One region of the Actinopolymorpha sp. NPDC004070 genome, then DNA from elsewhere that is predicted to be linked to it. Evidence: predicted binding sites of a transcription regulator. Region 1 holds the regulator's gene; each other region holds the start of a gene.
What was found. The regulator HrcA, encoded in region 1, represses chaperone genes, less so after heat shock. The targets are predictions, from matches to a motif close to TTGGCACTCGNNNNNNNCGAGTGCCAA.
Positions count from the first base shown of each region.

Region 2: a site for HrcA is predicted at 4,636-4,662, ahead of ABZV93_RS25710 (FmdB family zinc ribbon protein). Genes of this name have one in related genera too.
Region 3: a site for HrcA is predicted at 4,250-4,276, ahead of groL (chaperonin GroEL). Genes of this name have one in related genera too.

Region 1 is NZ_JBEXMJ010000015.1:84,620-90,921, reverse strand. Features, by position in the region: gene ABZV93_RS24640 (PhoH family protein) at 1-40, opposite strand, end outside; gene ABZV93_RS24635 (histidine triad nucleotide-binding protein) at 264-617, opposite strand; gene dnaJ (molecular chaperone DnaJ) at 697-1,830, opposite strand; gene hrcA (heat-inducible transcriptional repressor HrcA) at 1,869-2,888, opposite strand; gene ABZV93_RS24620 (MBL fold metallo-hydrolase) at 3,220-4,125, shown strand; gene ABZV93_RS24615 (DUF3097 domain-containing protein) at 4,233-5,084, shown strand; gene ABZV93_RS24610 (DUF4870 domain-containing protein) at 5,544-5,882, shown strand; gene hemW (radical SAM family heme chaperone HemW) at 6,068-6,302, opposite strand, start outside.
Region 2 is NZ_JBEXMJ010000017.1:14,500-20,801, reverse strand. Features, by position in the region: gene ABZV93_RS25735 (ABC transporter permease) at 1-481, shown strand, start outside; gene ABZV93_RS25730 (ABC transporter permease) at 495-1,613, shown strand; gene ABZV93_RS25725 (ABC transporter ATP-binding protein) at 1,715-2,935, shown strand; gene ABZV93_RS25720 (dipeptide ABC transporter ATP-binding protein) at 2,944-4,038, shown strand; gene ABZV93_RS25715 (hypothetical protein) at 4,035-4,571, shown strand; gene ABZV93_RS25710 (FmdB family zinc ribbon protein) at 4,754-5,143, shown strand; gene cpaB (Flp pilus assembly protein CpaB) at 5,362-6,264, shown strand.
Region 3 is NZ_JBEXMJ010000005.1:156,586-162,887, forward strand. Features, by position in the region: gene ABZV93_RS11440 (hypothetical protein) at 97-222, shown strand; gene ABZV93_RS11445 (hypothetical protein) at 543-974, shown strand; gene ABZV93_RS11450 (dipeptidase) at 1,117-2,367, opposite strand; gene groL (chaperonin GroEL) at 2,476-4,107, opposite strand; gene ABZV93_RS11460 (cold-shock protein) at 4,559-4,759, opposite strand; gene ABZV93_RS11465 (hypothetical protein) at 5,073-6,302, opposite strand, start outside.

The DNA.
Region 1 (6,302 bases):
GTACGACGATCTTGGTCTGTGTGGGGCTGGTCTGCGCCATGGGCGGCCTGTTCGGCCCCTCCTTCGGTATCCCGACGCTCGAAACGTCGTTCATCGTAGCTCCGCCCGGCCGGAACCGGGACTGGTATTTCCGCTGTGGGCGAGATGCCCCGGTGTGCCGCGGCGTGCGGATCACCCCGGGAACCCCCCTCGGGGCGGCCGGCACCGGCGGCGGGGCCGGGCCGTCGGCAGGGCCGGGGCCGGGGCCGCGACCGCGCCGCGACCTAGCCGAGCGCGTCGGACATCTGCCGTCCGGCCAGCACGTGCAGGTGGCAGTGGAGCACGCCCTGGCCACCCTCCGTGCCGATGTTGGTGACCACGCGGTAGCCGGACTCGCGTACGCCCAACTGGTCGGCCACCGCGGCGCACTCGCGCAGCAGCTCACCGGCCAGCCCGGGGTCGGCGGCGACCACCGCGTCGAGGTCGGCCCGGTGGTCCTTGGGGATCACCAGCACGTGCACCGGCGCCTGCGGGCTCACGTCGGGGAAGGCCAGCGTGTGCTCGGTCTCCCGGATCACCTCCGCCGGAATCTCCCCCGCCACGATGCGGCAGAACACGCAGTCGGCGTCGCTCGTCACGCCCGACTCCCCTCGGTCGGCTCGGTCACGGCGGTCGGCCCGGTCGGCCCGGTTGCCTCGTTCGGCTCGGTCACGTGGTTCAGCCGTTGAAGGCGTCGCGGATGCGGGAGAAGACCCCACCGCGCCGCTCGGAGGTGAACTGCCCGCTGGCCTTCTCCTCGCCACGCAGCCGCGCGAGCTCGGTGAGCAGCTCCCGCTGGGCGTGGTCGAGCCGGGACGGGGTCTCCACCACCACGTGCACCACCAGGTCGCCGCGCCGGGAACCGCCGGACAGGTGGGGTACGCCGCGGCCGGGGATCACCAGCTCGTGGCCGGACTGGGTGCCCGCCTTGGCCTCCACCTCGACGGAGTCCTCGTCCAGGGTGTCCAGGGTGATCGTGGTGCCGAGCGCGGCGGCGGTCATCGGCAGCTTGACGGTGCAGTGCAGGTCGTTGCCGTGCCGGGTCCACACCTCGTGCGGCTCGACCTGTATCTCGACGTACAGGTCGCCGGCGGGTCCGCCACCGGGCCCCACCTCTCCCTGGCCGGACAGCTGGATGCGGGTGCCGTCGTCGACACCGGCCGGAATCTTGACCGCGAGCGTACGGCGGGACAGCACCCGGCCCTCCCCCGCGCATTCCGGGCAGGGGTTGGGGATGATCGTCCCGAAGCCCTGGCAACGGGGGCACGGCCGGGTGGTCATCACCTGGCCCAGGAACGAGCGCTGGACGGAGTTGACCTCGCCGCGGCCCTCGCACACCGTGCAGGTGGTCGGCGACGTTCCCGGAGCGGCGCCACCGCCCTGGCAGCTCTGGCACACCACGGCGGTGTCGACCTGGATCTCCTTGACCGCGCCGAACACCGCCTCGGCCAGGTCGACCGGCAGCCGCAACAGCGCGTCCTGGCCACGCCGGGTGCGCGGACGCGGGCCGCGGGTGCCGGATGAGCCGAAGAACGCGTCCATGATGTCGGTGAAGGAGAACCCGGGACCGAAGCCCGCGCCCTGGCCCGCACCGGACGCCAGGGGGTCGCCGCCCAGGTCGTACACCTCGCGCTTCTTCGGGTCCGACAGGACCTCGTAGGCGCGGGTGACCTCCTTGAACCGCTCCTGCGTCTCGGGGTCGGGGTTGACGTCTGGGTGCAGCGTGCGCGCCAGCCGACGGTAGGCCTTCTTGATCTCCTCCGCGGAGGCGTCGCGGCGGACGCCGAGGAGCTCGTAGTAGTCCTGGCTCATGCTCTGGGATGCCTTCGGCACTGACTCATTCCCTCGGATCATTCCCCTGCGAGGATCTGGCTGACATAGCGGGCTACGGCGCGAACCGCTCCCATGGTGCCCGGGTAATCCATTCGGGTCGGCCCGACCACCCCGAGATTGGCGACGGCCTCGTCCCCAGGACCATAGCCGGTGGTGACCACCGAGGCCGTGGAGAGTTCGACGAAGGGGTTTTCGTGACCGATCCGGACGGTGAACCCGGACGGGTCGGTGGCCTCACCGATGAGGCGGAGCAGGACGACCTGCTCCTCCAGCGCCTCCAGGACCGGCCGGATGGAGGTGTGGAACTCCGCGCCGAACGGGATGAGGTTGGCCGTACCGCTCACCGCGATCCGGCCCTCGGTGCGTTCGGCGACGGTCTCCAGGAACGTCGACACGATGGCGGTGACCTGCGAGCGTTGGGACACCTCGAAGGTGTCCGGTAGGTCGGCAACCGCCGACGCGGCCTCGGTGAGCGGCCGCCCGGTGACCGCGGCGTTCAGCCGGGACCGGACGTCGCGCAGGAACTCGTCGGCCACCGTGGTGCCCACGTCGACCACCCGCTGCTCCACCCGGCCGGTGCTGGTGATCAAAACGATCAGCAGCCGGCTCGACGACAACGTGACGAGTTCCACATGCCGGACGGTGGACCGGGTGAGCGTGGGGTACTGCACGACCGCGACCTGCCGGGTGATCTGGGCGAGCAGGCGCACCGTGCGGTGCACCACGTCGTCCAGGTCGACAGCGCCCTCGAGGAACGCCGAGATGGCGCGGCGCTCGGCGCTGGACATCGGCTTGATCGTGGTCAGCCGGTCGACGAAGAGGCGGTAGCCCTTGTCGGTGGGGATCCGGCCGGCGCTGGTGTGCGGCTGGGCGATGTAGCCCTCCTCCTCCAGCGCGGCCATGTCGTTGCGCACGGTCGCCGGAGAGACACCCAGGTTGTGCCGGTCGACCAGGGCCTTCGATCCGACCGGCTCCTCGGTGTGGACGTAGTCCTCGACGATCGCGCGGAGGACGGCCAACTTCCGGTCGTCGAGCATTGGCTTCGGCCTCCTTCGTCCTGGCGCGGTTCCACGTGTTTCTGCGGTGCTGTTGCCTGCGGTGTTGCTGTGCTGCTCGCTGCTTGTCCTGCTGTCCCGCTCGTGCGGCTGGTCGTGCCGGTCCCGCTGACCGCGCGGTGGTTCGGACGGTACCGGCCCGGGCGAGCCGCCGGGCGTGGCAGTGGGCCCGCCCACCTCGACGAGCCCACGCGCGAGTACGCCGTCCGAACGGATCTTGGACCGGCACCAGACTGGCACTCGCCGAACCTGAGTGCCAGTCTACGGCGACACGGCCACCTTGTGCTGACCACGGCAATGGGATGCTGTGGGCGTGAATGTCCCCCGTACCGGCCGGACCGAGAAGTGGACCGAGGTCGGCCAAGGCTGCTTCGCCCGGCGCTACCCGTCGTTCGACGTCACCGTGGGCGTGGTCGTCGGCGCCGACGGGCTGCTCGTCGTGGACACCAGGGGCGGCCCGCGCGAAGCGGACGAACTCCGCGCGGACCTCGCCGAGTTGTCCGACCTGCCGGTCCGGTGGGTCGTCGACACCCACTGGCACTTCGACCACACGTTCGGTAACCAGCGGTTCGCCGACGCCACGATCTACGGGCACGAGACGGTTCCCGGTGCGCTCGCCGAGTGGGGCGAGCATGCGCGCGCGGCCCTCGCCGGCCGTTCGCCTGAGTGGGAGCGGGACATGGCCGATCTCGTGCTGACCCCGCCCACCCGTACGTTCGCCTCGGTGTCCGTGATCGACCTCGGCGACCGCGTGGTCGAGCTCGTCCACCCCGGCCGTGGCCACACCGACGGCGACGTGGCGATCCGGGTGCCGGACGCCGACGTCGTGTTCGCCGGTGACCTGGTGGAGGAGTCCGGTCCGCCGGCGTACGGCGACGACTCGTTCCCGCTGGAGTGGCCGTCGACACTGGAGGTGTTGACCGGCCTGCTCACGCCGTCGTCGGCGGTGGTGCCGGGTCACGGTGCGGTGGTGGACCAGGCGTTCGTGACCGCGCAGTTCGGCGACGCCACCGCGGTCGCGGAGACGATCCGCCGGCTGGCGGGCGAGGGTGTGCCGGAGGCCGAGGCGCTTGCGGCGGCGGAGTGGCCCTACCCCACCGAGCGGCTGGCCGAGGCGGTTCGCCGGGGCTACCGGCACCTGCGGGAGTCCGGCGCTCCTATGACCGGGCCCGAAGGACCGGGGCCGGGCCGGCGTTCCCTCCCCCTGCTGGGCCAGTAGCCGAACGCCACCGGACGTACGACGAACGGCGCCTGCGAGGCCCGGCCCCGGGCCGGCGGCGTGGCGTTCCCCGATCGCGGGCCGGTCCGCCGCTACGCTCACCGATCATGGCCGGACCTGGTGATCGCTATACGCAGGACGTCCTGACCACCGACTGGCGGGCACCGAAGCTCGGCCGGACGGTCGAGGTGGACGTCGAGCCCGAGATGGTGCTCGAGGACGCCACCACGGGCTTCTGCGGCGCGGTGGTCGCGATCGAACGCGACCTCGTGGTGCTGGAGGACCGGCGCGGGGCTCGGCGCAGCTATCCGTACGGCCCGGGGTTCTGGCTGGAGGGAAAGCCGGTCGCGATCCGGCGCCCGAAGGCCGCGCCGGCCGCCGGACCCGCCCGCACCGCGTCCGGTTCGATCGCGGTCCGCAACTCCCGGGCCAGGGTCGCCCGGGCCAGCCGGATCTACGTCGAGGGCCGCCACGACGCCGAGCTGATCGAGAAGGTGTGGGGCGACGACCTGCGGATCGAGGGCGTCGCCGTGGAGTATCTCGAAGGCGTGGACGACCTCGCCGCCGTCGTGGCGGAGTTCCGGCCCGAGCCCCGGCGCCGGCTCGGCGTCCTCGTCGACCACCTGGTGCCCGGCAGCAAGGAGAGCCGGATCGCCGAGGAGGTCGCCCGCGGGCCCTACGGCGCCCACGTCCTCGTGGTCGGCCACCCGTTCGTGGACATCTGGGCGGCCGTACGACCCGAGCGCGTGGGTCTGGACCGATGGCCCGACATCCCGCGGCAGACGTCGTGGAAGCACGGCATCTGCGCCGCCCTCGGCTGGCCGCACGACGAGCAGGCCGACATCGCCCGGGCGTGGAAACAGATCCTGGGCACGGTCCGCGACTTCCGCGACCTCGAACCCGCCCTGCTCGGCCGGGTCGAGCACCTCATCGACTTCGTCACCGTCGACGCCGACTGAATCCTTCCGCGTCTGAATCCTTTCCGGCCGGCGCCGGCTCCGGAGACTTCGCCCGGACGGGACGGTACGACGCATTCGCCCGATGCGTCGGTGCCGCCGGCGGCCCGGGCGTGACAGGCTGAAGGGAGGGCGCGTCGGGCGGTCGGCCTGTCGCGCGCGTCACCAGATCCCCCCGGCGCACCGGTCACGTCCCCCGGCGACTCGGTGAGGGCCACCCTGGGATCGGGTAAGGGGGCCGACATGAGCCAGCAGCACGAGGAACCCCGGCCGGGCAACGGCACTCCGCCGCCCTCGCCGGAGCCTGGCCGAACGCCGTACCAGCCATACCCCCCGTCGGAGGCCGGTGCGACTCCGCCGCCCTCGCCGGAGCCGGGTACCACCCCCTCGCCGGAGCCGGGGTCCGGCGCCTTCCCGCCGCCTCCGCCTCCTCCGGAGCAGCCGCCCGCGGGCTCGGGCGCCATGACGCTGGAGGATGAGCGCAACTGGGCGTTCGCCGCCCACCTGGGCAGTTTCGTCGCCGCCTACGTCGCCCTCGGGTTCCTGTGCCCGCTGATCGTCCTGCTGGCCAGGGGGAAGGACTCGGCGTACGTCAGGTACCACGCGGTCGAGTCGCTGAACTTCCAGCTCACCACGCTGCTGGCGGCCGCGGTCGCGGGACTGCTCGTCTTCGTGGTGATCGGGCTGGTGCTGCTGCCGTTCATCGGGATCGCCTACGTCGTGCTGGTGATCCTCGCCAGCGTCGCAGCCCGCCGGGGCGAGTGGTACCGCTATCCGGTGAACATCCGCTTCGTCAAGTGACGCCTGACAGCTGTCAAGGAAGGGCTGACGACTGTCAGGGAAGGGCTGACGACTGTCAGGGAAGGGCTGACGACTGTCAGGGAAGGGCTGACGACTGTCAGGGAAGGGCTGACAGCCGTCGAGGAAAGTGCCGACGGCCGGCATGCAGAAGATGACCGGACGCGGACACCGGTCCCCGCGGCGTGTCAACCGGTGTTTGACAGGAGGTCGCCGCCCCAGCCGAGCAGGTCCCTGACCACCGCGTCGGCGAGCAACCGGCCGCGCAGGGTGAGGGCGATCCGGCCGGCCGCCAGCGCCTCTGGTGTCACCAGCCCGTCCGCCGCCGCGCGTCGGGCCGCCGCCCTCCCGGTGTCGTCCAGAACACCTACCGCCAGCCCGTCGGACAGGCGTACCTCCAGCATGACGCGTTCGACCGTGCGG
Region 2 (6,302 bases), on a different contig from region 1:
CGGCGGACTGTTCTCCGCGCAGTACCAGGACGCCCCGTGGAGCGGCGCGAAGTTCGTCGACTTCCTCAAGCACGTGTGGATTCCACTGGTCGTCATCTCTGCGAGCAGCACCGCCTGGCTCACCCGCGTGATGCGGGCCAACCTGCTCGACGTCCTGAACCAGCAGTACGTCCAGACCGCCCGCGCGAAGGGCGTCCTCGAGCGCCGGGTCATCTGGAAGCACGCCACCCGCAACGCCGTACACCCGTTGATCATGGCGCTGGGTACGACGTTGCCGGTCCTCATCTCCGGTGAGGCGATCGTGAGCATCGTGCTCAACCTGCCCACGACCGGACCGCTGTACCTGCAGGCGCTGCTGAACCAGGACATGTACCTCGCGGCCACACTGCTGATGTTCTTGTCGATGCTGCTGATCGTCGGCAACCTGCTCGCCGACATCGCACTGGCCTGGGTCGACCCCCGGGCCCGGTCCGCCGAGTGAGAGGGCGCCACTGATGGCGATCATCCAAGAACCAATCTCCCAAGAGCACCAGGCGCCCACCGAGAAGGGCTCCGACGTCGGCGAGATCCCCCAGTGGCGGTTGATGGCGCGGCGCTTCAAGCAGAGCAAGCTCGCGGTGGCCGGCGGGATCGTTCTGCTGGTGATGTACGGCATCGCGTTGTTCGCGCCGTTCCTTGCGCCGTACGACGCGAACGCCGTCAACTCCGACCGGGCCAACGCCGCGCCGGCCAAGCTCACCTGGAAGGGCGGCCCGGCGGTCTGCGGGGTGGCCCAGACGCTGAACAAGGACACCTTCACCTGGGAGTACAAGACCGACTGCAACAAGGCGACGCCGATCAACTTCTTCGTGAAGGGCGCCGACTACAAGGTCTTCGGCCTCATCCCGACCACCACGCACCTGTTCGGGGTGGACAAGCCGAACACCATCTACCTGTGGGGCGCCGACGACCAGGGCCGGGACATCTTCAGCCGGACCGTCATCGGATCCCGGGTCTCCTTGACCATCGGTCTGGTGGGTGTCGGGATCGGCACCATCCTGGGTGCCATCATCGGCACCATCTCCGGCTACTTCGGCGGCATCGTGGACAACGTGCTGCAGCGCATCATCGAGATCATCCTCTCGGTGCCGACGCTGCCGCTGTGGGCGATGATGGCGGCCATCCTTCCCCGCGACATGACGGTGACCAAGCGATATCTGTTCATCACCGTCATCTTGTCGCTGGTGGGCTGGGCAGGCCTCGCCCGGCAGATCCGCGGAAAGGTCATGTCCTACGCCGGCGCCGACTACGTGGCGGCGGCCCGGGCAGCGGGCAGCGGGCACGCCCGCGTCATCCTCAGCCACATGGTGCCGAACTCCATCAGCCACCTGGTGGTGGTGACCATGCTGGCGATCCCCACGACGATCATCGCCGAGACGTCGCTGTCGTTCCTCGGCATCGGGATGTTGCCGCCGGCGGTCAGCTGGGGTGTGCTCCTGCAGGACGCGCAGAAGGTGCAGGCGGTCCAGCAGTACCCCTGGATGCTCATCCCCGCCGTGGCGGTGGTGATCGCGGTGACGTGTTACCAGCTGCTCGGTGACGGCGTACGCGACGCGGTGGACCCCTATGGCTGAGCCGTACCCGCACACCATCGGCATCCGCGGCACGAGCGAGGCGGGACGCAACCTGAGCGTCCCGGCCTCGTTCGGCAACGAGGAGAGACAGGGGTCTCGACATGAGTGAGGCAACCATCAGCAACCCCTCCACCAAGATGGCCGCCGACGCCGTCGTCAGCGTCCGCGACCTGCAGGTGGAGTTCCCGACCCAGATCGGCGTCGTCCGCGCGCTGAACGGCGTCACGTTCGACGTTCCCCGTGGCCGCGTGCTCGGGATCGTCGGCGAGAGCGGGTCGGGCAAGAGCGTCACCGCCCGCGCGATCCTGCGGATCATCGAGCGGCCGGGCCGGATCGTGAACGGCGACATCCTGTTCCGGCCGGGTGTGGAGCGGCAGGGCGGCGGCCGGGCCACCAGGCGGAACCGCGGCCGTACGGGTACGGGCGGGCCCAGGGAAGCCGCGGCCCAGGCCGGCCCGACGGAGGGCACCGACACCGCGACGCAGGCTCCCGCCGAGAACTCCCAGGGCGTGGTCGACCTGACCTCGCTGGACCCGACCGGCGACCGGATCCGGGCCATCCGCGGCCAGGAGATCTCGATGATCTTCCAGGAGCCGATGACCTCGCTGAACCCCGTCTACACCGTGGGCGACCAGATCGCCGAGGCGATCCTGCTCCACCAGACGCCGGACCGGAACGAGGCCAACAGGCGTGCCGTGGAGATGCTGCGCCGGGTGGGGATGCCCAACCCCGACCGCATCGCCAAGAGCTACCCCCACCAGCTCAGTGGTGGTATGCGCCAGCGCGCGATGATCGCGATGGCGCTGTCGTGCACGCCGACCCTGCTGATCGCCGACGAGCCGACCACGGCTCTCGACGTCACCACCGAGGCGCAGATCCTGGAGCTGATGCGCGAGCTGCAGGACGAGTACGGCATGTCGATCATGTTCATCACCCACAGCATGGGCGTCGTGGCCCAGCTGTGTGACGAGGTGGTCGTCATGTACCTCGGCCGGGTGGTCGAACGCGCGCCGGTCGACGACATCTTCCACGACCCCAAGCACCCCTACACCGTCTCGCTGCTGCGGTCGATCCCCCGGATCGGCGTCAACCGCGGGACACCGCTGGAGGTCATCAAGGGCTCGGTGCCCGACCCGTACTCCACCGTTCCGGGCTGCCCCTTCCACCCGCGCTGTCCAAGTGCGATGAAGGGGTTGTGCGACACGGTTCTGCCGGTGGAGGCTCCGGTGGAAGGAAAAGCCGACCACAACGTCCGGTGCCACCTCTACCCGGGCAGCACACCTGCCGAGGCCGCGTCCGCGTCCGCCGCCGCGGGCAAGTAGGAGGAATCGTGAACGACGTTTTGCTCGAGGTCTCCGACCTCAAGAAGCACTTCCCCATCAAGCAGGGCTTCCTGAGGCGGACCGTCGGCCACGTGAAGGCTGTGGACGGGGTCAACCTCTCGGTCAACCGCGGCGAGACGTTCTCGATCGTCGGCGAGAGCGGGTGCGGCAAGAGCACCACCGGCCGGACCATCCTCCGGCTGGAGGAGCCCACCGACGGATCGGTGGTCTTCGACCACTCCGAGCTGGGCAAGGTCAACATCGGGGACGCCGACCACAAGACGCTGAAGCGGATCCGGCCGGAGATGCAGATCATCTTCCAGGACCCGTTCTCGTCGCTGGACTCGCGGATGACGGTCGGCCGGATCATCGCCGAGCCGATGATCATCAACAACACGCTGTCCGGGCGGGCGCTGCGGGACCGCATCGCCGAGCTGTTGACCGTGGTCGGGCTGCGGCCCGAGCACGCCAGCCGCTACCCGCACGCGTTCAGCGGTGGCCAGCGCCAGCGCATCGGGATCGCCCGGGCACTGGCGCTGAACCCCAAGCTGATCATCTGCGACGAGCCGGTGTCAGCGCTGGACGTGTCGGTGCAGGCCCAGGTGCTCAACCTGCTGGAGGACCTCCAGGAGCGCTTCGACCTGACGTACCTCTTCATCTCCCACGACCTCAGCGTGGTCGAGCACATCTCGGACCGGGTCGCGGTGATGTACGTCGGGAAGGTGGTCGAGGTCGGCACCACCGACCAGCTGTTCTACAACCCGAAGATGCCCTACACCGAGGCGCTGCTGTCGTCGCTGCCGCAGCCGGACCCCCGCAAGCGGACCCGGCCCACGCTGCTCACCGGCGACGTGCCCAGCCCGGCCAACCCCCCGTCCGGCTGCTACTTCCACACCCGGTGTCCGTACGCTCAGGACATCTGCCGGACCGAGGAGCCCCCGCTCCGCGATACCGGTGACAACCACATGGCAGCCTGTCACTTCTCCGACACGCTCGAGCTCAAGGGCGCGAGCCGTCTGGCCGAGGTTCCGGTGGCGCCGGAGGTCATGACCAAGGTGGCGGAGCAGCAGCAGGCGCAAAGGCAGCAGGAGGCAACGAAGTGACCACTCCCGTCCGCGAGGGGCGGCCCCGTTTCACCGGGGTGAGCACCTACCAGGACCCGATGGGGCGGTTCTCGTTCCGGTTCCCGTCCGACTGGCACCAGTTCGAGCTGGACGAGGACCGGGAGGGCGTGCTGTTCTCCCCCGAGGAGGACGACCCCAAGACGTACTTCGCGGCGTGGGTCAGCAAGCTCGACGAGCACGTGATCGCCGAGGACCTGGACACGATCCGTGAGGGCGTCGAGGCGGGGCTCGCCCAACTGCCCGGGTGCGAGGTGGAGTCGCGCAAGGACGACCTGCTCGGCAACCTCGTCAAACTGGAGCGGATCTACACCTTCGAGGAGGAGGGCGCCGTCCGGAAGCGGCGGGTCTGGACGCTCTACGTCGACACCTGGCGGATCGTGCTGGTCTGGCAGGGATCGACCGTCGGGGAGTACGACTACTGGCTTCCGATGGGCAACTACTCCTACGCCACCTTCGAGATCCCCGAGGCACTGTGGTTCGCCACCGACCGGGACCTGAAGGCGTTCGAGTGACTGTGTGATGGTTCGCGAGGACTGTGAGGTCCTCGATGGTTCGTGCACTCCGAGGCCGGGACGCTTAGCAGTCCTTGCCTCGGAGTGCTAATCTTTGCTGCGGTATCGCCTTGGCCAGGCCGCCTTCGACCGGGCCGCCGAGGCCGGCGAAGGTCTTCAGACCGTGCACATGGAGGGTGGCAGTGCCTACCTATCAGTACTCCTGCGTCGACTGCGGCGAGCAGCTCGAGGCGGTCCAGAAGTTCTCCGACGACCCGCTGACCGTGTGCCCCGCGTGCAACGGCAAGCTCCGCAAGGTCTTCAGTGCGGTCGGTGTGGTCTTCAAGGGTTCCGGCTTCTACCGCACCGACAGCCGCGACGGCCAGCAGCGGTCCGGTGGCTCCAACGCCGGCAAGGACTCCGGGTCCAAGGAGTCCAGCAGCTCCGGCAAGGAGTCCAGCTCCGCCGACTCCGGTTCGGGCAAGTCGTCGGACAGCTCGAGCAGCTCGGTTAGCTCCGGCAGCGGGTCGGGCAAGGACTCCGGGTCCAAGGCGGGCACCTCGAGCAGTTCCGGTTCCTCCAACGCCGCCTAGCCGCCTAGCTCGTTCCGCCACCGCCGGTGGCGATCCGGTGGGTTTCGTACGTACGCAACTGCCGCCCTCGGTCGAGGGCGGCAGTTCGCATGTCCGGGCCGTTCGCCGAGTCGTTGGTTGGCTGCCAGGTTTTCGTCCACAGACGGCGATTCGGCGTTCTGAGCGGCCTGGCTGTGGACAACCCGGTTGGGGCGGGGTCGGCTGCCTAGCCTCGTCGCATGTCCCGCCGTCGCTTTGCCACCTCGCACACCGGCACCTCGTCCACCGACACCTCGCACACCGGCACCTCGTCCACCGGCCGCTTCGGCGCGGGTGGGCTGTCCTCGGCAGCCTCCCCTGCCGGCGTACCCGGCTCCCCCGCTCGCCCTCGCGACCGGCACGGCGGGCGAGGTGCGCCGGCCGAGGTCGCCCGGGCGATCTCCCGGCACCGACGTCTGGTGGCGGCCGGCCTGGCCGCTGCGGGCGTCGCCATGGCCCTGCACCTGCTGGCGCCCGAGCCGCCGCCCACCGTCACCGTCCTGGCCGCGGCGCGCGACCTTCCCGGCGGGGCGCCCATCTCACCGGGTGACCTGCGCGAGGTCGCGCTCCCGCCCCACGTCGTACCAGCCGGTGTCCTGCGCCCTGGTGATCCACGGGCCGGTAGGCCGGCCGGCCGCGGTGCCGTGCTGGCCGGTCCGGTCCGGGCGGGCGAGCCGCTCACCGACGCCCGGGTGCTCGGTCCGGACCTGCTGGCCCAGGTGCGCTCGACCGCGCAGGTAGTAGCCGCTCCGGTACGTGTCGCCGACCCCGGCTCGCTGGCTCTGGTGCGGCCCGGCGACCGGATCGACCTGCTGGCCGCGGAGACCGACGTCGACCAGGCGGCCCGCCCGGCCCGAGTTGTGGCCGCCCACGTCCGGGTGCTCGCCCTGCCGGGCAGCGTCGGTGCCGGAGCGGACGGATCGGACGGCGCGGACGGATCGGTGGGCGGCGGACCACTCGGTGGGCTCGGTGCCGGCGGGTCGGTGGACGCCGGCGGCGAGGGCGGACTGGTCGTGGTGGCGGTGCCGGCGGAGACCGCGGCCGAGCTCGCCCGCGCGGCGGTCACGTCGCGGATCTCTCTGGTGCTGCGCGCGGAGCCGTGATCGCCCGCGGTGCCCTGATCGCGGGTGGCCCTGCTCAG
Region 3 (6,302 bases), on a different contig from region 1:
CCGACGAAGAGTGGCCACCGCGGAGGCGCCGCACCTCTCGCAGGTGCGGCGGCGGTGGCCACGTCATGAGAAGACACCAAGAAAAGAGGTAGCGCCATGCAGGCAACAATCACCAACCCTGGCAACGGATCGAGCAGCGCCGACGAGTCGCTGTTCGGCTCGACCGGCATCAAGCGTGACCAGGTGACCGGACAGCAGTCCGGCCTCGGGCACGACGCCTGATCTCGCGCCGGGCAACCCGATAGTGGAGGGGTCCTCGGCGGCCACCGGGGACCCCTCCTGACCACCACTCCCACACCAGACCCGACAGGGGAAACCAGCATGAAGAGATGGCTACCGGCCACCCTAGCGATCACCTTCGCGACGCTCGGCCTTTCCGTCCCCGCCGCGAGTGCGCAACCACTCGACACCGAGACCGGCGTCCCGGTCGCGGTCGAGACGCCAGCGGCCGCGAACCCGTCATTGTGTGCGTTCTGCCCCCGCATCCACCAGCGCGGGGGCAGACTGCTTTCGGACTGACACAGTGCGTGATTGGAGGCGCCATGAGTAACGACGAAGCTAAGGCTCGGGATGCTCTGGCCGCCGGGCGTGCCGACGAGGCGATCGCCTACGCGTTGCTGGACGTGAAGTCCACGCTGCACGACCTGTGGTGGGCTACAGCGAAACGCAACGTCCAGACGAACACGTGGATGAGGACCCTCGCCCAGAAGGAAGGCCGCGCGGTCACCCTCCTCCGCCGCACCGGTACCCGCCCGGACATGTGGCGAGGTGAGTGGCACGCCGGGTCGACTGGAGGGATGAAGGCCTACGAGGCTGCCGACAAGGACGCCGTGCTTAGGTGGGCAGCAGACCTCCCGGCGGGGGTTCGGCTGATCCTCGACCCCGACAGCAACGAGTGGATTCCGTGGGAGGACATGGACGTGGAGGCCTACGTCACCCGCGACCCGGAGGATCGAGAGCAGCGGAGGACGTGACGGGGCGCGATCTCTGTCCTCCTGGCGGCGTTCTTGTAGGTAGTAAGACGCAACGCCCGTGGATTGGTCCGTGACCAGATGACCGCCGCCGCACCTTGTTGATGCCGGCACCGCCAACCGCAGCAAGGGCTATTCCTGTCAACTAGCTGTTGACATCTACTGAGTTCCCGTTGCGAAGACGCGACGATGCCGCGGGGGGGCCGTCGAGGGACTCGATGGTGGCGATGGACGGACCGCGGCGCGTACGCAGATCGCGGGAGACGGCCTCGGCGTCCCTGAGCGCCCGGATCGCGTTCGCGCCGGCCAGCTTGGCGAGGTCCTGTTCGGACCAGCCGCGTTCCAGCAGCGCCGCGAAGAGCAGCGGGTAGCCCGACACGTCGCCGAGCCCCACCGGGAACGTGTCGGTGCCGTCGTAGTCGCCGCCGAGCCCGATGTGGTCGATACCTGCCACCTCGCGTACGTGCTCCACATGCGCCACCACGTCGGAGAGCGCGGCGTCCGGCTTCGGGTGCTCCTTGCGCCACTGCCGACTGAACTCGAAGAACGCACTGAGGTCGGTCGGGCTAATGCCCTGTGCCCGCGCCGCCTCCGACGCCTCCACCCGCCAGAGCGCGCACGCGGGTGAGACGAACTCCGGCACGAACGTCACCATGCACACGCCGCCGTTCGCCGGAAGCAGGGCGAGCACGTCGTCGGGGACGTTCCGCGCCACGTCACACACCGCCCGGGCCGAGGAGTGGGAGAAGATCACCGGCGCCTCGCTGCTCGCCAGAGCTGCCCGCATGGTGTCGGCGGAGACGTGGGACAGGTCGACGAGCATGCCCAGCCGGTTCATCTCGGCGACGACTTCCAGCCCGAACTTCGACAGCCCGCCGACAGCCGGCTCGTCGGTCGCGGAGTCCGCCCACGGAACGTTGTCGTTGTGAGTGAGCGTCATGTACCGCACGCCGAGCGCGTGCATCGCGCGGAGCGTGGCCAGCGAACAGTCGATGGAGTGGCCGCCTTCCATACCCATCAGGGACGCGATCCGGCCGGAGGCGAAAACCTGCTCCACCTCGTCGGCCGTGGTCGCCAACCCGAACGTGTCGGCGTACCGGCTGACCATCGCGTGCACGGCGTCGACCTGCTCCAGCGTCGCCGAGACCGCGTGGTCGCCCTGCAGCCGGCTCGGCACGTAGACCGACCAGAACTGCGCGCCGACGTGACCCTGCCGCAGCCGCGGGATGTCGGTCTGCAGGCTGGGCTGGTCGACGGCGATGTCCACCTTGTCGAAGTCGTACGCGCTGGCGTGCCGCATCGCGATCGGCAGGTCGTTGTGCCCGTCGACCAGCGGATGGGCGGCGAGCAGGGCCCGCGCTCGGTCGAGGTGGTCGGCAGGAGTCGTGGTGGCCATGCCCCGATCTTGCCGTGGGCGCCTCGCCGACATGCAGAAGGGCGGCCCTGGAGTGTTCCAGGACCGCCCTGCCGCTGTGATGCGGGAGTTACCGGGCTTCGAGCGAACTCAGAAGTCCATGCCTCCACCGTCGGGCATGCCGCCGCCCGCCGGGGCCTTCTCCTTCTCCGGCTTGTCCGCGACGACCGCCTCGGTGGTGAGGAACAGGCCGGCGATGGACGAGGCGTTCTGCAGCGCCGAGCGCACGACCTTGGCCGGGTCGGGAACGCCTGCCGCGAGCAGGTCGACGTACTCGCCGGTCGCGGCGTTGAGGCCGTGGCCGTCGGGGAGTCCGCGGACCTTCTCGGCGACAACGCCGCCCTCGAGGCCGGCGTTGACCGCGATCTGCTTCAGCGGAGCCTCGAGCGCCACCTTGACGATGTTGGCGCCGGTGGCCTCGTCACCTTCGAGGTCGAGCTTGTCGAAGGCCTTCTTGCCGGCCTGGACGAGCGCCACGCCGCCACCGGCGACGATGCCCTCCTCGACCGAGGCCTTCGCCGCGCGAACGGCGTCCTCGATGCGGTGCTTGCGCTCCTTCAGCTCCACCTCGGTGGCGGCGCCGACCTTGATCACCGCAACGCCGCCGGCCAGCTTGGCCAGCCGCTCCTGCAGCTTCTCGCGGTCGTAGTCGGAGTCGCTGCGCTCGATCTCGGCGCGGATCTGGTTGACCCGGCCGGAGATCTGCTCGGGGTCACCGGCACCCTCGACGATCGTCGTCTCGTCCTTGGTGACGACGACCTTGCGGGCGCGGCCGAGCAGGTCGAGACCGGCGTTCTCCAGCTTCAGGCCGACCTCCTCGGAGATGACCTGGCCACCGGTGAGGATGGCGATGTCGCCGAGCATGGCCTTGCGGCGGTCACCGAAGCCGGGAGCCTTGACGGCAACCGACTTGAAGGTGCCGCGGACCTTGTTGACGACGAGCGTGGCCAGGGCCTCGCCCTCGACGTCCTCGGCGATGATCGCCAGCGGCTTGCCGGACTGCATGACCTTCTCCAGCAGAGGGAGCATGTCCTTCACCGCGGAGATCTTGCCGTTGTAGACGAGAACGTAGGGGTCGTCGAGGACGGCCTCCATGCGCTCGGCGTCGGTCCAGAAGTACGGCGAGATGTAGCCCTTGTCGAAGCGCATACCCTCGGTGAGCTCGAGCTCGAGCCCGAAGGTGTTGCTCTCCTCGACGGTGATGACGCCTTCCTTGCCGACCTTGTCCATCGCCTCGGCGATGATCTCGCCGACGCTCGCGTCGCCACCGGCGGAGACGGCCGCCACAGAGGCGATCTGCTCCTTGGTCTCGACGTCCTTGGCGGCCTGGGCGAGCTGCTCGGTCACCCGGTCGACGGCGGCCTCGATGCCACGCTTGAGGCCCATCGGGTTGGCCCCGGCGGCGACGTTGCGCAGACCCTCGCGGACCAGCGCCTGGGCGAGCACGGTCGCGGTCGTGGTGCCGTCACCGGCCACATCGTCGGTCTTCTTGGCAACTTCCTTGACGAGCTCGGCCCCGATCTTCTCCCACGGGTCCTCGAGCTCGATCTCCTTCGCGATGGAGACGCCGTCGTTGGTGATCGTCGGCGCGCCCCACTTCTTCTCCAGGACGACGTTGCGGCCCTTGGGGCCGAGAGTCACCTTGACGGCGTCGGCGAGGGTGTTCATTCCCCGCTCGAGACCGCGGCGCGCGTCCTCGTTGAACGAGATGATCTTGGGCATCTAGCTGGATCCTCCCCCAGGTGGGTGGATGGTCGTGGGTTCGGGTCGACGCCCGCGACGGACGCTTCCCGGCCAGGCCGGGAACCTCGTCGAACCAAACCAAGTGGATTGTCACTCGCGACCTTCGAGTGCTAACACGTGTTTAGCACTCGCCCTGGGAGAGTGCAAGCCGAGGGCGGGGAGGCCGGACAAGCCGAGACCCCGGCCCTCGCAGCGTGCCCATCGATCCTTCACCGACGGACACACCCTCGCACACGTGTTGCCGCAGACGGGTTGCCGCAGACGGGTTGCCGCACACAGGTTGTTGCCGCACACAGGTTGTTGCCGCACACAGGTTGTTGCCGCACACGGGTTGCCGCACACGGGTTGCCGCACACGGGTTGCCGCGGACACGCCGGGGCCCGGACGGATCCTCCCGCCCGGGCCCCGGCGTCGCCTTCCGTGGTCTGGCTCAGACCGGGCGCACCTCGTGCGCTTCAAGCCCCTTCGGGCCACGGACGACCTCGAACTCGACGGCCTGGCCGTCGGCGAGGGACTTGTATCCGTCCATCTGGATCTTCGACCAGTGGACGAAGACGTCGTTACCGTCGTCCACCGCAATGAAGCCGTAGCCCTTTTCCGAGTTGAACCACTTCACGGTTCCCTGCGTCATGCCCTCTCCTCAGACCCGTTCGGGTGTCAGACCCGCCCGGCGCGGGCCCGGGTCGTACTCACCGCACCCGTCCCGCGAGGGGAGGTGTTGCGATCGATCAGCGCGCATTCCCACCGTTGGCGGTCGAGCCGTTACGCACGATCATGGCGACCACGGCCGACCATAACCAAAAACGTGTCCGGTGTGGAGATGTCTGAACGATCTCGTTTGGGCCAGGTTCGGCCCCGTCACCCCACTCAGAATCACGGAACGTCAACGGTCTACTACATCGGCCACAGCGCGTAACTACCATCCCGCTATGCAGGACAAAACGTCAGCTGGCCAGCGGAGACGCCCCGAAGGATTCCGCCCAGTCGTAGGTCAGTTCCTCGTCGCCGGAGCGCCACCGGCGCGGAACCGTCGACCACAACCAGTCCAGTGGCTCGAGCCCGCCGGGCTGCCCGCCGTCCAGGGCCAGCCGGACGGCCGCGCGCAGGTCGGCGTCCACCTTCGGCGTACGGGAGGCAGGGTCCACCGAGACGAACAACGCCGTCCCCGAGCGGGCTACCAGGTCGAGGAACTGGCGGTTCTTCTCCCACGGCGTCACCGGCGTGCACGGCACGCAGTCGGCGTCGGCGGCGAAGAACGCACCGTGCTGGGCGAGCCGGTACGCGAGCGTGTTGACGCCCATCCGGCGGGTGCGTTCCCAGTCCCGGCCGGAGGTGTCGTCACCGATCCGCTGCACCTCCACCAGGCCGGCGGCCAGGTGCCCGACGGTGTTGCAGCCGATCACCACCGCACTGCCGGCACCCTCGCGGATCGTCTCGTACAGCCGCAGCAGGATCTCGGCGTTCGTACGCCCGCGGTCGGCGAAGTGCCATCCGGGGTCGGTCAGCCCCGCACCCATCGCCGGGCCGAACCGGCCGAACGCGTCGAAGGTCGAGAAGTCGTGCTTGACCAGCTCGAAGCCCCAGCCGACCAGCCGGGCCACGTCCTCGCCGATCGTGCGCAGGTTGTCCGGCAGGGTGAGGTCGAGCGGCTGCTCGCGTGCCGGGCGCGGGCCCGGCCGCAGCCGCGGCGGGTCGGTCACGGTGGACAGCGCGGCGGGGCGCATCCAGATCCCCGGCCGGGCACCCCGCGCCGCGATGTCGGCGGCGAAGCCCGGCATGTCGTCGAAGAGGCCGGGGACACCGGCGGTCCAGGGGCCACCCGGGCAGACGCCACCGGGGCTCCAGCCGGCGTCGACGACACAGAACGGCCGCACCGGATGGCCGTCGGCGTACGACACGATCGTCTCGGCGTCGCGCAGGATCTGGGCGGGGCCGAAGTCGCGGCCGTAGGCGTAGTACCAGTTGTTGGCGCCGACCACTGGCTCGGCCACCGGCAGCGGGTCGGCGCACATCGCCGCTGTCAACCCGCGCTGGACGGCGTAGGGCGAGGCGTTCGCGTCGCCGGCGACCTCGACCACCGTGGCCGCGGACAGCACCCGATCCCCCAGCGAGACCGGGCCGCCGCCGTTGCGGACGTCGAGCCACAACGAGCAGCCGTCCTCGTCGACGGTCCA